4 regions of the Lysinibacillus sp. NPDC093210 genome follow, and region 3 is predicted to be linked to each of the others. Evidence: riboswitches for the same ligand, from Rfam matches in the RefSeq annotation. Region 3 holds a riboswitch; each other region holds the start of a gene.
What was found. Region 3 has a riboswitch for thiamine pyrophosphate ahead of thiC (phosphomethylpyrimidine synthase ThiC). Riboswitches for the same ligand answer to the same signal wherever they lie in the genome.
Positions count from the first base shown of each region.

Region 1: linked by a shared signal. The riboswitch ahead of thiM (hydroxyethylthiazole kinase) and the one ahead of thiC (phosphomethylpyrimidine synthase ThiC) in region 3 are both predicted to bind thiamine pyrophosphate.
Region 2: linked by a shared signal. The riboswitch ahead of thiT (energy-coupled thiamine transporter ThiT) and the one ahead of thiC (phosphomethylpyrimidine synthase ThiC) in region 3 are both predicted to bind thiamine pyrophosphate.
Region 4: linked by a shared signal. The riboswitch ahead of ACIP9C_RS13800 (ABC transporter substrate-binding protein) and the one ahead of thiC (phosphomethylpyrimidine synthase ThiC) in region 3 are both predicted to bind thiamine pyrophosphate.

Region 1 is NZ_JBIVOE010000001.1:1,006,051-1,009,229, reverse strand. Features, by position in the region: gene thiD (bifunctional hydroxymethylpyrimidine kinase/phosphomethylpyrimidine kinase) at 1-473, opposite strand, end outside; gene thiM (hydroxyethylthiazole kinase) at 473-1,228, opposite strand; TPP riboswitch at 1,317-1,415, opposite strand; gene mbcS (acyl-CoA synthetase MbcS) at 1,610-3,179, shown strand, end outside.
Region 2 is NZ_JBIVOE010000010.1:92,256-95,434, forward strand. Features, by position in the region: gene ACIP9C_RS20060 (AAA family ATPase) at 1-680, shown strand, start outside; gene ACIP9C_RS20065 (hypothetical protein) at 868-990, opposite strand; gene ACIP9C_RS20070 (magnetosome magnetite crystal formation protein family) at 1,019-1,351, opposite strand; TPP riboswitch at 1,480-1,587, shown strand; gene thiT (energy-coupled thiamine transporter ThiT) at 1,709-2,269, shown strand; gene map (type I methionyl aminopeptidase) at 2,524-3,179, shown strand, end outside.
Region 3 is NZ_JBIVOE010000011.1:93,876-97,054, forward strand. Features, by position in the region: gene ACIP9C_RS20745 (methyl-accepting chemotaxis protein) at 1-452, shown strand, start outside; gene ACIP9C_RS20750 (AEC family transporter) at 739-1,668, shown strand; TPP riboswitch at 1,716-1,830, shown strand; gene thiC (phosphomethylpyrimidine synthase ThiC) at 1,980-3,179, shown strand, end outside.
Region 4 is NZ_JBIVOE010000005.1:106,344-109,522, forward strand. Features, by position in the region: gene ACIP9C_RS13785 (ABC transporter ATP-binding protein) at 1-5, opposite strand, end outside; gene ACIP9C_RS13790 (ABC transporter permease) at 1-753, opposite strand, end outside; gene ACIP9C_RS13795 (thiamine-binding protein) at 750-1,043, opposite strand; gene ACIP9C_RS13800 (ABC transporter substrate-binding protein) at 1,044-2,039, opposite strand; TPP riboswitch at 2,234-2,345, opposite strand; gene ACIP9C_RS13805 (hypothetical protein) at 2,535-2,945, shown strand; gene parC (DNA topoisomerase IV subunit A) at 3,124-3,179, opposite strand, start outside.

The sequences.
Region 1 (3,179 bases), on a different contig from region 3:
GCAGCTTGCTGAATGTCTGATAAATTGCGTATTTTTCTAGCAGTAAGTGTCTCTGCTTCTGGGATGTTAGGCGTTACGATTGTAGCAAGAGGTAATAAAGCTTTTTTTAATGCTTCAACTGCTTCTTGTTGTAATAAGTTTTCGCCACCTTTGGCAATCATCACAGGATCAACGATAAGCGGAATATTTAAATTAGACATAGCTCTTGCAATTGTATAAATAATATCAGAGGAAAAAAGCATTCCTGTTTTTACTGCACTAATTGAAAAATCATCCAGGAGTGAATGAAGTTGTTTATTTACAAAAACATGTTCAATTGGAAGTACACCGTTCACTCCTAAGGTGTTTTGTGCTGTTAAAGCTGTTATAACGGATGTCCCGAATACATCTAATTCCTGAAATGTTTTTAAATCAGCTTGGATACCAGCTCCACCACCACTATCTGAGCCAGCTATTGTTGTTACAATATGCATTATTTTTCACCGTCCTTCGATAAACGGTGTAACTCATTTAAGACCGATACTGCAAAATCGCCGTTATATGGCGCAGATGAGGCGGCATGTTCAGCAACTTTTTTATAGTTCGTTAATGTATTGCACAACTGAGAAAATGGCTTATTGCCTGCAATATAAGCTGCACAGCAAATGGCACTTAACAAACAACCAGTTCCTGTAACTTCGGTCATTCGAACATGTCCGCCAATAATCCATTGGGAATGCTCTCCATCAGTTATAAAATCTTTTTCACCAGTTACAATAACGATACAATTATATTTTTTAGAAATTTCTTTCGCTTTATCTTCAACTGAAATTAAACCGCTGCCACTATCTACTCCTTTTTGTTGCCAACGAACATCGGCGATAGCGGCAAGTTCACCGATATTACAACGAATAACAGCAAAATGAACGGCTTCTAATAGTTGCTGTACCGTTTGTTTACGTAAATTTGTTGCTCCAACACCAACTGGGTCCAAAATAACCGGTACACCTAGCGCGTTTGCCTTTTTTCCAGCAAGCAACATCGATTCTTTTGTACGGGTAGTAAGTGTGCCAATATTAATCAATAGGGCTGATGCAATCGATACCATCTCCTCAACTTCCAGAGATTCATCTGCCATTACAGGTGAAGCACCAATTGCTAATAAGCCGTTTGCTTGGAAATTTGCCACAACATAATTTGTAATACAATGAATGAGTGGCTGTTTTTTGCGAATCGTTTGAAAAATCATCGTAGTCCTCCTTTTTTGGATGGACGTAAGCATGCAAAAAAGCTCTTTTTCGTGCAAAGTATACACGTAAAAAGAGCTTATCATCAAGAAGAAGATGTGTGTTGCTCCCTACGTCAGTATTAACTAACAGGTTCAAAGGGTCAGGTTTTACCTTCTCAACTCACTACGAGTCCCCCTGCAATCATGAAGTTTTTAGTTGTCAAAAATGTAACATACCTATCCACAGTATTCAATAGCATTTTATCATTATCTGGAAAGCAGTGACTGATGCCATATAATAAACCATGATAATTGTCATGACTTTCTTAAAATAAGGTTCATCCATTGAAAATCATAAAAAATGAGTTTTATAATAAACCTAGCAATAAGGAGGAAGTTATTATGAAAAGACAGGATTTAATCGCACCAGAATGGTATAACATTGTTGAGGAGATTGAGAAGTATGCTCAGGACCCTACTAAAAATGCATTAATTGTTTATAACGATCACGAAGAAATTCAACACATTACATATGCAACTTTACTTGAAAAAGCAAATCAGGCGGCCCATGTATTTACTTCGCAAGGACTAACAAAAGGCGATGTGCTTTTAGTGATGGTTCCAAGATCTGTCGAGGCATATATCGTCTACATAGCGGCATTGAAAGCGGGCTTAACGATTATTCCTAGTTCAGAAATGTTGCGTACAAAGGATATTGAATATCGAATTACACATGCAAATGCAAAAGGAATAATTGCCTACGAGCCATATATTGAGCAATTTGACGAAGTAAAAAACTTAAAGGGTATTTTGCAATATGTTATTGGTCATGCTCATGCCCCATGGCAACCGTTGCTTGAAAAAATGGAGGAGCATCCTACAGACTATACGAATCCTACACCGACAAAAAGTACGGACAATGCTTTTTTAGCCTATACAAGTGGAACAACTGGCAATCCTAAGGCCGCTGTTCATACACATAGCTGGGGTTATGCTCATTTACGAACAACAGCACCGAATTGGTTAGGTGTTCAAGAAAATGATATAGTATGGGCTACTGCGGCACCTGGCTGGCAAAAATGGATTTGGAGTCCATTCCTAGCAACTTTAGGCAGTGGCGCTACAGCCTTTGTTTATAAAGGCAAGTTTGATGCATCAACTTATTTGTCATTGCTTGAAAAATTTAAAGTAAATGTATTATGTTGTACACCGACAGAGTATCGTTTTATGGCAGCACTCAATAATTTACAGGACTATAATTTAAGTGAAATTCGCCAAGCTGTTTCAGCGGGTGAACCACTGAATAGTGAAGTTGTAAAAGTGTTCTCAGAAACGTTTGATATCCAGGTTCGTGATGGTTACGGGCAAACGGAAAATACATTACTTGTTGGGACAATGGTTGGTATGGAAGCGCGCGTCGGCTCGATGGGTAAACCGACACCAGGAAATACAGTAGAAATAATCGATGACCTAGGACAACCTGTGTCGGAAGGTGTTGTTGGGGATATTGCAGTGCATCGAGAAACACCTGCACTCTTTAAAAAATATTTCCAAGATCCTGAACGCACGAACCTACAATTCCGCGGAGAATGGTATATAACTGGAGATCGTGCATATAAAGATGCTGATGGCTATTTTTGGTTTGAGGGTCGTGGAGATGATGTCATTATTTCTTCGGGCTACACAATAGGGCCATTTGAAGTAGAAGATGCATTAATGAAACATCCAACAGTAAAGGAAGCTGCTGTTGTTGCTAGTCCAGATGAAGTAAGAGGAAATATTGTTAAAGCATTTATAGTCCTTCGTGAAGATGAGACTGGGGATGAAACACTTATTAAAAAGTTACAAAACCATGTAAAATTAATGACTGCACCATATAAATATCCACGTGCGATTGAATTTGTAGAAGCGTTACCGAAGACTTCATCTGGTAAAATTCGTCGTGTCGAATTACGACAACAAGAAAAAGCTT
Region 2 (3,179 bases), on a different contig from region 3:
TTGAGATGCTCCGTACCACATATGAGGAAGCATTTAAAACCTTACAACAGACGCAAAGCTATGCAAAGGCATGTGCGGACTTTATTGATAAAGTAGAGGAAACGGCAAAGGAAATCCGTGTCCTTGAAAAAGAAGCAGGTCGTGTAAAAGAGCTTTACACAGTGTTGAATGGTCAAAATCCGAAAAAACTTTCCTTTGAGCGTTATATTCAAATAAATTATTTAGATAAAATCACTGCGGCAGCTAATATTCGTTTAGTCCATTTATCGAATGGACAGTTTGAACTGCGTCGTTCAGATCGGTTAGAGAAACATGCGAAGCAAAGTGGGCTTGGGTTGGATGTCTATGATGCGTATACAGATCAATTAAGAGATGTCAAAACATTATCAGGTGGGGAGAAGTTTAATGCATCACTAAGTCTTGCATTAGGTATGGCCGATGTAATTCAAAGCTTCCAAGGCAATATTCGTATCGAAACAATGTTTATTGACGAGGGCTTCGGTTCATTGGATGAGGAAGCGTTAAATAAAGCAATTGATACGCTAATTGATTTACAAGACTCTGGAAGAATGATTGGTGTTATTTCACATGTGGCCGAGTTAAAGGCTGCTATGCCGGCAGTATTACACGTTGAAAAAACGTTGAGCGGACATAGTACAACCCATTTTGAAGTAAAATAAGTGCCAGTCACTCAAACAATTCTGAATTTTCATAGCACTGCCAGTAGGGTTAGACAAACAAAAGTGCCAGTCACTCAAACAATTTATGCATAACAAAGTAAAAACCCACGAAGTCTCCTGCGGCATACAGAATGCTGCGCCGCAGGAAAGCCAAGTGGGTTTTTACGTTATAGGAGCCTATTGGCTATTATTTTTTGTGTGTCGTTACGTTTGGTGTTGTTCCTTTTTTTGCTGCGACCACTTTTTTGACAATAGGAATAACGATGGGCGCTAATTTTATAGCAGTTTTAACTACCTTCGATACTTTCATGAATACGACAGCTCCTTAGTACAAAATTTTAACGAATAACGCGTACAGCTTGAACAATATTCCAAATGACAATGCCTAATGAAACGAGTAAATAAATACCAAAAGATACAAACCATATGATAATAAATGTATTCCCATTAGACGAAGGATCAAACGTGTTTAATGACATAGTAGAAAATACAAAGACGATAAAGAAAATGATACCAAAGACAAATGGTATTAAATGAGAAATAAGTGCTTTGATGGAGTGTCTCTTGACATCACTATCTTTAGACACAAAATAAACGATTAACGGAACGATAAATGGTGCAAAAAAAATACTGAGATAACTAAAGGCAGATAAAATTTTTTGATTCTCCATAGTAGTCCCTCCTTTTTAATTATTTACGCATAGAAAACTCGAAAGTTTCAAAAAAATTAATGTTGAAAAGGTTGTAATTACAAAAGTGTTTGCGTACAATGAGGGTGTTCAACAAAAAAATAAGATGTAACGACCACAAGGGGAGCTGATGATGTCAGCTGAGACTGGGCACGTAATGCCTTTACTCTTCGAACCTGTAAGTTAACACTTGCGTAGGGATGTGGATAGAAACCGACACTTTTACGATGTGAGGCTCTGTCCTGGCATCGTTTTTTTATGCCGGATTGACATGCATCTCAAAATGATTTCTATTCCTGCTCTTGTATCCTACATCGGAACAAAGGAGAGAATAATAATATGGACAAAAAAAGATTACTCATGCTGGTGGAAATTGCAATTTTCGCAGCGGTAGGACTTGTACTCGATCAAGTTTCCTTTAAAGTATGGGCACAAGGTGGCTCGGTAAGCTTAGTAATGATACCAATCATCTTAATGGCATTTCGTTGGGGCCTCTTTGCTGGGCTAACAACAGGTTTACTGATTGGTGTTATGCAAACGATGTTTAACTCCTACATTGTGCATTGGCTTCAAGGATTACTAGATTACGGGGTAGCATTTACAGTAGTTGGGATAGCGGCAGTAGTACGCGAACCAGTATTTAAAGCGACAACAGCCTTAAACAAAAAGAAAATGGCCCTTTACATTGTAATCGGTACGGTGTTAGCAGGCTTCCTACGTTATTTAGCTCATACGTTTGCAGGTGCGGTATTTTTTGCAGAATATGCAGGCGAGCAAAACGCATGGATTTATTCAATCATTTACAATGGAACATACATGCTTCCAGCAACAATTTTAACAGCAATTGTTGCTGTGCTATTATTTACAGCGGCGCCACAATTAATGCAGCGGAAATCTTAAACACTATAAGAATGTCCTAAAAGTGAAAATAGTATGCTAAGTGTTACTTAGTATGCTATTTTTTTTATAATCTAAGGTCTCCACGTGATTGGGTTGCTATTTTTTAGACGAAGAACTTATAAAAAGGTCTGTTTTTTATTTACAAGGTACTTATGAAATAATGTTAGCATAGAATAATTAAAGCGTTTGGCGTTATGGACATATAAAGTTATGTTATATTAATGAATAGATATTAGATGAAAGGGACGTTAAAAATGATTGTAAAAACGCAAGAAGAAATTGAAGCCTTTAAAAAAATTGGTCGCATTTGTGCAGAAATTCGTGAGGCAATGAAGGCAGCTACAAAACCGGGTGTGACAACACTTGAATTAGATGAAATTGCAGGCAGCATGTTTGCTGAAGCAGGAGCTATTTCTGGTCCTAAAGGTGAATATGATTTCCCAGGATACACTTGTATTAGTGTCAATGAGGAAGTTGCCCACGGTATTCCAGGACAACGTGTTATACAAGAAGGGGATATTGTAAATATTGACGTATCCGGTTCTCTAAATGGCTATTTTGCAGATACTGGTATTTCATTTGTAGTAGGGGCAGGTTACGAGGATAAGGAAAAACTTTGCCGCGTAGCAAAAAGTGCCTTTGATCGCGCTATGACAAAAGTAAAAGCAGGTTCTAAATTAAACCAAATTGGGAAAGCTGTAGAGCGTGAAGCTTATGCAAATGATTTAACTGTTATTATGAATTTAACAGGTCATGGATTAGGTCGTTCATTACATGATGAGCCAAACCATATTTTAAATTATTACGATGCTTGGGATTCAACAATTATGAAAGAAGGTATGGTGCTAGCAGTTGAGCCGTTTATTTCTGCGAAAGCAGAACATATCGTTGAAGCTGGTGATGGCTGGAC
Region 3 (3,179 bases):
CAGTAGTAGCGGAAGAAGTTCGTAAACTAGCGGAACAGTCTAAAAACGAAACAGAAGTTATTAAGAAAACAGTGACTAGCATTCTAGAAGACGCGAAGCAAACAGTGTCTGTTATTGCTTCAAATGCAGATTTGATGCAAGCTCAAAATGAATCAGTGCAAAATACAGAGCAAGCTTTTAAAAATAATAATGAGCTTTCTCATTCTATTGCAACGGCAATTAATGACCTATTGTCAAATCTTTCACAAATGTTAGAGCAAAAAGATCAGGCAGTTACAGCGATTCAAAGTATTTCTGCCGTTTCAGAGGAAACTGCAGCTTCTGCTGAACAAGTAAGTGCATCTGCTGTGGATCAACAGGCAGAAATGCAAAAGGTTGCAGAATCAATTAATAATATGAACCAAATTTCTAAAGAGCTACAAGAAGTCGTGAATCGATTTAAACTTGCATAATTAAGCTGGTGCATTTTAAGGCTAATTATATTGTCGTAGATTTCAGGAATCGCCATAAAACTTGGAAGAATCGCCGATAAACCAGGCTGAATCGCCAGTAAACCCTCGGAAATCGCCGATAACCTTTGAGAAATCGCTGGTAAAACTTCTTGATGCCTTTTGTAGACACGTTGAGACTGTCCTTGGAAAAGGACAGTCTCTTTTTATGTAAACGGTAGAGCAGAGAAGGGCATTGACCCAGTTTGGGAACAGTTTTACTATAGAAAGATGAAAGGGGGGCGCCTCCATGATGTATCTCGGTATGATTTTCTTTAAAATTGTTGCGCCTATTTTGGTGTTGCTTGTACTTGGGGCGTTTTTACAGAGGAAATTTCAATTTAATTTAAAAGCCCTATCCCAGCTTATTACATATTGTTTTATGCCAGCAGCTGTGTTTGTAAATTTATATGAAACGAGTGTGGAACTATCGGTGCTTGGTGAAGTGGCATTATTTATTGTGCTCTTTATTGGGAGTCAAATGGTGCTTAGTCATTTTATAGCGAAGGGGCTAGGCTTAAAGAAAACAGAGGCAGCAGTATTTAAAAATAGTGTTGTACTCATTAACTCTGGCAACTATGGTATTCCGGTGGCTCAAATGATTTTTGTGACACAACCAATTGGGGTGGCCATTCAAGTTATTCTCGTTATTTTTCAAAATGTAACGACCTATACATATGGTTTATATAATTTAATTTCTTCAACTAAATCAGGTATGGCCATTGTGAAGGACTTCCTGAAAATGCCGATTATTCATGCGCTCATTATAGGTGTGGCAATGAATTTCTTTAATATTGGCATTCCTCAATTTATCCGTATTCCAATTGACCATGTTGCTGACGGGTTTATCGCTGTTGCTCTTATTACGCTCGGTGCGCAACTATCTCAGCTTGAAATTAAATCAATGTTCAATAGAACTGTGTTTGTCAGCTGTTTTACACGACTTGTAGTAGGTCCAGCTGTTGCATTGCTAATAATTTTTGTCCTCGGCTTAGATGGCGTTGTGGCCCAATCGCTCTTTATTGCGAGTGCATTTCCCACTTCACGTAATAGCTCGAGTCTAGCCCTAGAATATGATTTAGGGTCAGAAACGGCTGCACAAACAGTGCTTTTTTCAACAATTGTTAGCTGTATTACAGTAACAATCGTAATTTATATGGCAGAAATTCTATTTACTTAATGACTTCCATCTATTAGGAATATCTGTTACACTAGCATCAAACTGAATAGCTTAACTAGGGGAGTCTGATGAGTCGGGCTGAGAGGGAAACGCATTGAGGTTTCTTGACCCTTTGGACCTGATCTGGCTCATACCAGCGTGGGAAAGTTAATGAACTTCGCACTCCTTGAACTTTGCGATAAATGTAACCTTACATGTACAGCCGGATCCAATATTTTTTTGGATTCGGCTTTTTATTTGTAATGCTACTTGTTGGAGTGGGCTAGATTCGGTCCTTTTAATAATTTACGTAAAAGGGAGCGGAATAGTAAATGACAACAGTTAGCGAAAAAAACATGAACATTATGACAAGCTTTGACGGAAGTAAAAAAGTATATGTAGAAGGATCACGCCCAGATATATTAGTGCCAATGCGTGAAATTAAGCTAAGCCCCACAACGGGTAGCTTTGGTGAAGAGAATAATGCGCCTGTACGAGTTTATGATACGAGTGGACCTTATACGGATCCAACTTACAAAGTCGATATTACAAAGGGTTTACCAGCTTTGCGTAGTGCGTGGATGAAAGAACGGGGCGATGTAGAGGAATATGAGGGGCGCACCATTAAGCCAGAGGATAATGGGTTTCGTAATGTGGATGACCCGCGCATAAAGGAAAATGTTTTTCCAAAGCTTTCTCGCAAACCTTTACGTGCGAAAAAAGGCCGTAATGTGACACAGCTGCACTATGCAAGACAAGGAATTATTACTCCAGAAATGGAATTTGTAGCGATTCGTGAAAATTTAAAACCAGAATTTGTACGTGCAGAAATTGCTGAGGGGCGAGCTATAATGCCATCTAATATAAATCATCCGGAGGCGGAACCGATGATTATCGGCCGTAACTTCCATGTAAAAATTAACGCCAATATTGGAAATTCAGCTGTAACTTCATCCATCGCAGAGGAAGTTGAAAAAATGACATGGGCAACACGATGGGGTGCTGATAATATTATGGATTTATCTACTGGTAAGCACATTCATACAACCCGCGAATGGATTATTCGTAATGCTGCTGTGCCTGTTGGAACAGTACCAATTTATCAGGCACTTGAAAAGGTAAATGGCGTTGCTGAGGATTTAACGTGGGAGGTGTATCGTGACACGCTAATCGAGCAAGCCGAGCAAGGGGTTGACTACTTCACGATTCATGCAGGCGTGTTGCTGCGATATGTACCACTTACGGCTAATCGTGTAACGGGCATTGTATCGCGTGGAGGCTCAATTATGGCACAGTGGTGTCTATTCCATCACCAAGAAAATTTCTTATATACTCATTTTGAAGAAATTTGCGAAATTATGAAAACGTATGATGTTGCCTTTTCGTTAGGGGATGGTTTACGTCCTGGTTCAATTGCCGATGCCAATGACGAGGCACAGTTCGCAGAGCTTGAAACACTAGGGGAGTTAACGCAAATTGCCTGGAAGCATGATGTACAAGTGATGGTAGAGGGACCTGGGCACGTGCCAATG
Region 4 (3,179 bases), on a different contig from region 3:
AGCATGTGATCCCCTCCCCTTTACAACAAGCTTTTCAACAAAACGAATAACACTAAATAGCAATAAACTTAACAAAACTATCGCAAATATCGCCACAAATACACGATCCGTACGAAACGATGATTGAGCAAGTGTCATATAGACACCAATCCCCTTTTTCGCTCCAAGCCATTCTGCGATGACAGCTCCCATCACACTATAAGTCGCTGCAATTTTAATACCAGAAAATATAGAAGGATAAGCAAAAGGCCATTCTAATTTCCAAAATGTTTGACCTTTTGTTGCACCAATCATTGAAAAATAATGCTTAAGCTCAGCTGATGTTTGACGAAATCCATCCATTGCCGCAATAACGATCGGAAAAAAGCAAACGAGACAAATAATAATCAGCTTCGGTAACAGCCCGAAACCAAACCAAATAATTAATAAAGGTGCAAGGACTAGGACAGGCACATTTTGTGACACAATTAAAATCGGATACACAAATGCCCTTACCGTCGCTGAGCGGTGTAATAATATCGCAACACTCAAGCCGAAAAATATACCAATAGCAAGGCCAAGTACCGCTAGCTGTATAGTGGCGAACACATGGGGCATAAACGTTTCATAAGAGTGAACACCCTCAGTAACGATGGCACTCGGTGCTGGTAATAGCCAATGTGGGATGTCAGCCAAACGGATAATGATTTCCCAAATAACTAACAGGAAGGCGATAAAAATAATCGACCTTCCTTTCGTTACTACCTGTTTCATCCTCGATACTTCTCCGTCAACGTCCCCATTGTAATGCCAGTTGGCTGATATAAAATTTTTACTTGCGTAATAACATTAATGGCACCCAATTCAATCATTTTTTTATTCATCTTTTCAATAATTTGCAGTAAGGTAGACAGTTCACCTTCCATAGTCGTTTCTAGTGGCTGCACTTCATAGCGCACACCTGAAGCATCGATAATCGCAATCGCCGCATCAACGAAAGGAATTACATCCTCGTATTTTTCTGTTTTAGGTATAATTTGTACACTAATTAATGAATTAGCCATTTATTTTGCTCCTTTCTCTGGTAAGAAATCATTTGTAAAAGCTTGATCTGCATGGAATTCGCCTTCTAAAACGTTGTTCTTTGTCATCCATTCCGCATAGTTTTCCCAAACTGCTAATTTTTGTTCGCCCCATTGCGCTGCATCATCTTGATATTTGTTTGCTAACCATTCCTGACTTTTATGCACAAGTGCTTTATCTAAGTCAGGTACCGCTTCAAGCAATATATCAGCCGCTTCACTAGGATGTTCAATCGCATACTCATAACCTTTTGTAGTAGCTGCAACAAATGCCTTTACCACATCAGGATTATCCTTAATCATCTTTTCATTCGTTGCAAGTACAGGTGTATAATAATCGAGTTGCTCACTATAGTCTGTTAAATACTGCATATTTAATTTTTCTCCACGAAGCTCCGCCTCAATACCTGTCCAAGCATAATAGATCCATGCAAAATCAATATCCTTCTGCATCATTGTGAAAAAGTCTAAATCTCCAGCATTAACGATATCTAATTTCTTAATGTCGGCATGTTCTTTTTGCATAAGAGATTGTAAAACAGCTTGTTCAACTGGGGAACCCCAGCCACCATATGTTTTTCCTTCATAATCCTTTGGTGACGTAATACCTTTTGAAGCATCTGATGCAAAGCCAGATGTATTATGCTGAATAATTGCGGCAATCGATACTAGCGGTACATCCTGTACACGTGCTTGGGTAATACCTTCCTGATAGCTTACGCCAAACTGCGCTTTGCCCGATGCAACAAGCTGATCTGCACCAGCATCACCAGGTAAGATAATGTCTACGTCTAAACCTTGCTCCTCAAAGTAGCCGAGCTTTTTCGCAACATAAAGTCCTGTATGATTTGTATTAGGTGTCCAGTCCAGTACAACGGATACCTTTTTCAATGTGCTTGTTTCCTCTTTGTCCTCTTTTTCGCTACAACCAACTAATGTTAATAATGCAGCAACAAGAACGAAAAACCACTTTTTCATGCTGTGTCCTCCAAGTCTAGTAGTTTGAAAGTGTTCATGATTGAATGTTTTCACCAGAAAAAGGTATTCTAAGGCCATTTGCATCGCTTATGATAGATTACTCCTAGTTATAGGCGGAATAATGAATCCTAAACAAAAAACGCCTAGGAATTATCCCAGACGTTTGCAAACGGTATCAAAAAATAGTATACGAATATTTTTGAATAGATGTTCCCTACGCTGGTACGAGCCAAATCAGGTTCAAAGGGTCAGCATCTAAATGGACGCAATCTCAGCTGGCAACTTCCAGCCCCCCTACATTCTTAACTTATGAACTTTTCGTTGATTATTATACCCATATCTATCGTAAAATGACAAGCTAGTAATTTCAAACGCGATAAAATTTAAGTTGTTATTAAAAGATTATTGTAATTACTACCAAAACTTATCCGAAAAAATGTAACTATTTGTATTTTAATAAGTCTACTAGAAAAAAAGAGACTTTGAGGTGGTCATTTGAAAAAATCGTTTTTCTTAAAATTATTAGTAATTCTATTTGGACTTTCTGCCTGTACTGATGAAAATATTAGTGGAAATACACAATTATTAGAGGCGTTTTATAAAGACGCGAAAATTGTAAATGTAGATAAAGTTATCATACAGGATGGTTCAACTGGAGCTTCTAAAACGATTACTAAGCAAGCTGACATCAATGAATTTCTAGCTTTAATTAAAGAAATAATATTTACGCCTCAAGATAATCAAGAAGAACGTGTCGGCTGGCGGTATAGTATTACGCTTTTGGATGGTAAAAAGGAATTTAAATTTACTTTACATCACATTGACAATATCTATTACGATTCAAAACCGGATATTTATCCAATTGTAAATAACTATTACAAACAGTTAGAAATTGTTGAAGAATAGAAGCCTTACTAACGACCTATGATTATAGAGGTCTTTTTTTCTGTTATTGAAAATGACTCAACAGTTTTTTTATGTTTTCAAGTGCTAACATTTCTCCTTTTTCAAACTAGTTGAAAGCAATAAAACTACCATTAAAAAAAGCCCAGTTCTTATGATAGAACATGGGCAAAGTAGTTTGTTACTCTTCTTTTTTCCTTTTAACTACATGTGAAATGGCACCATCTGTAGCGATAT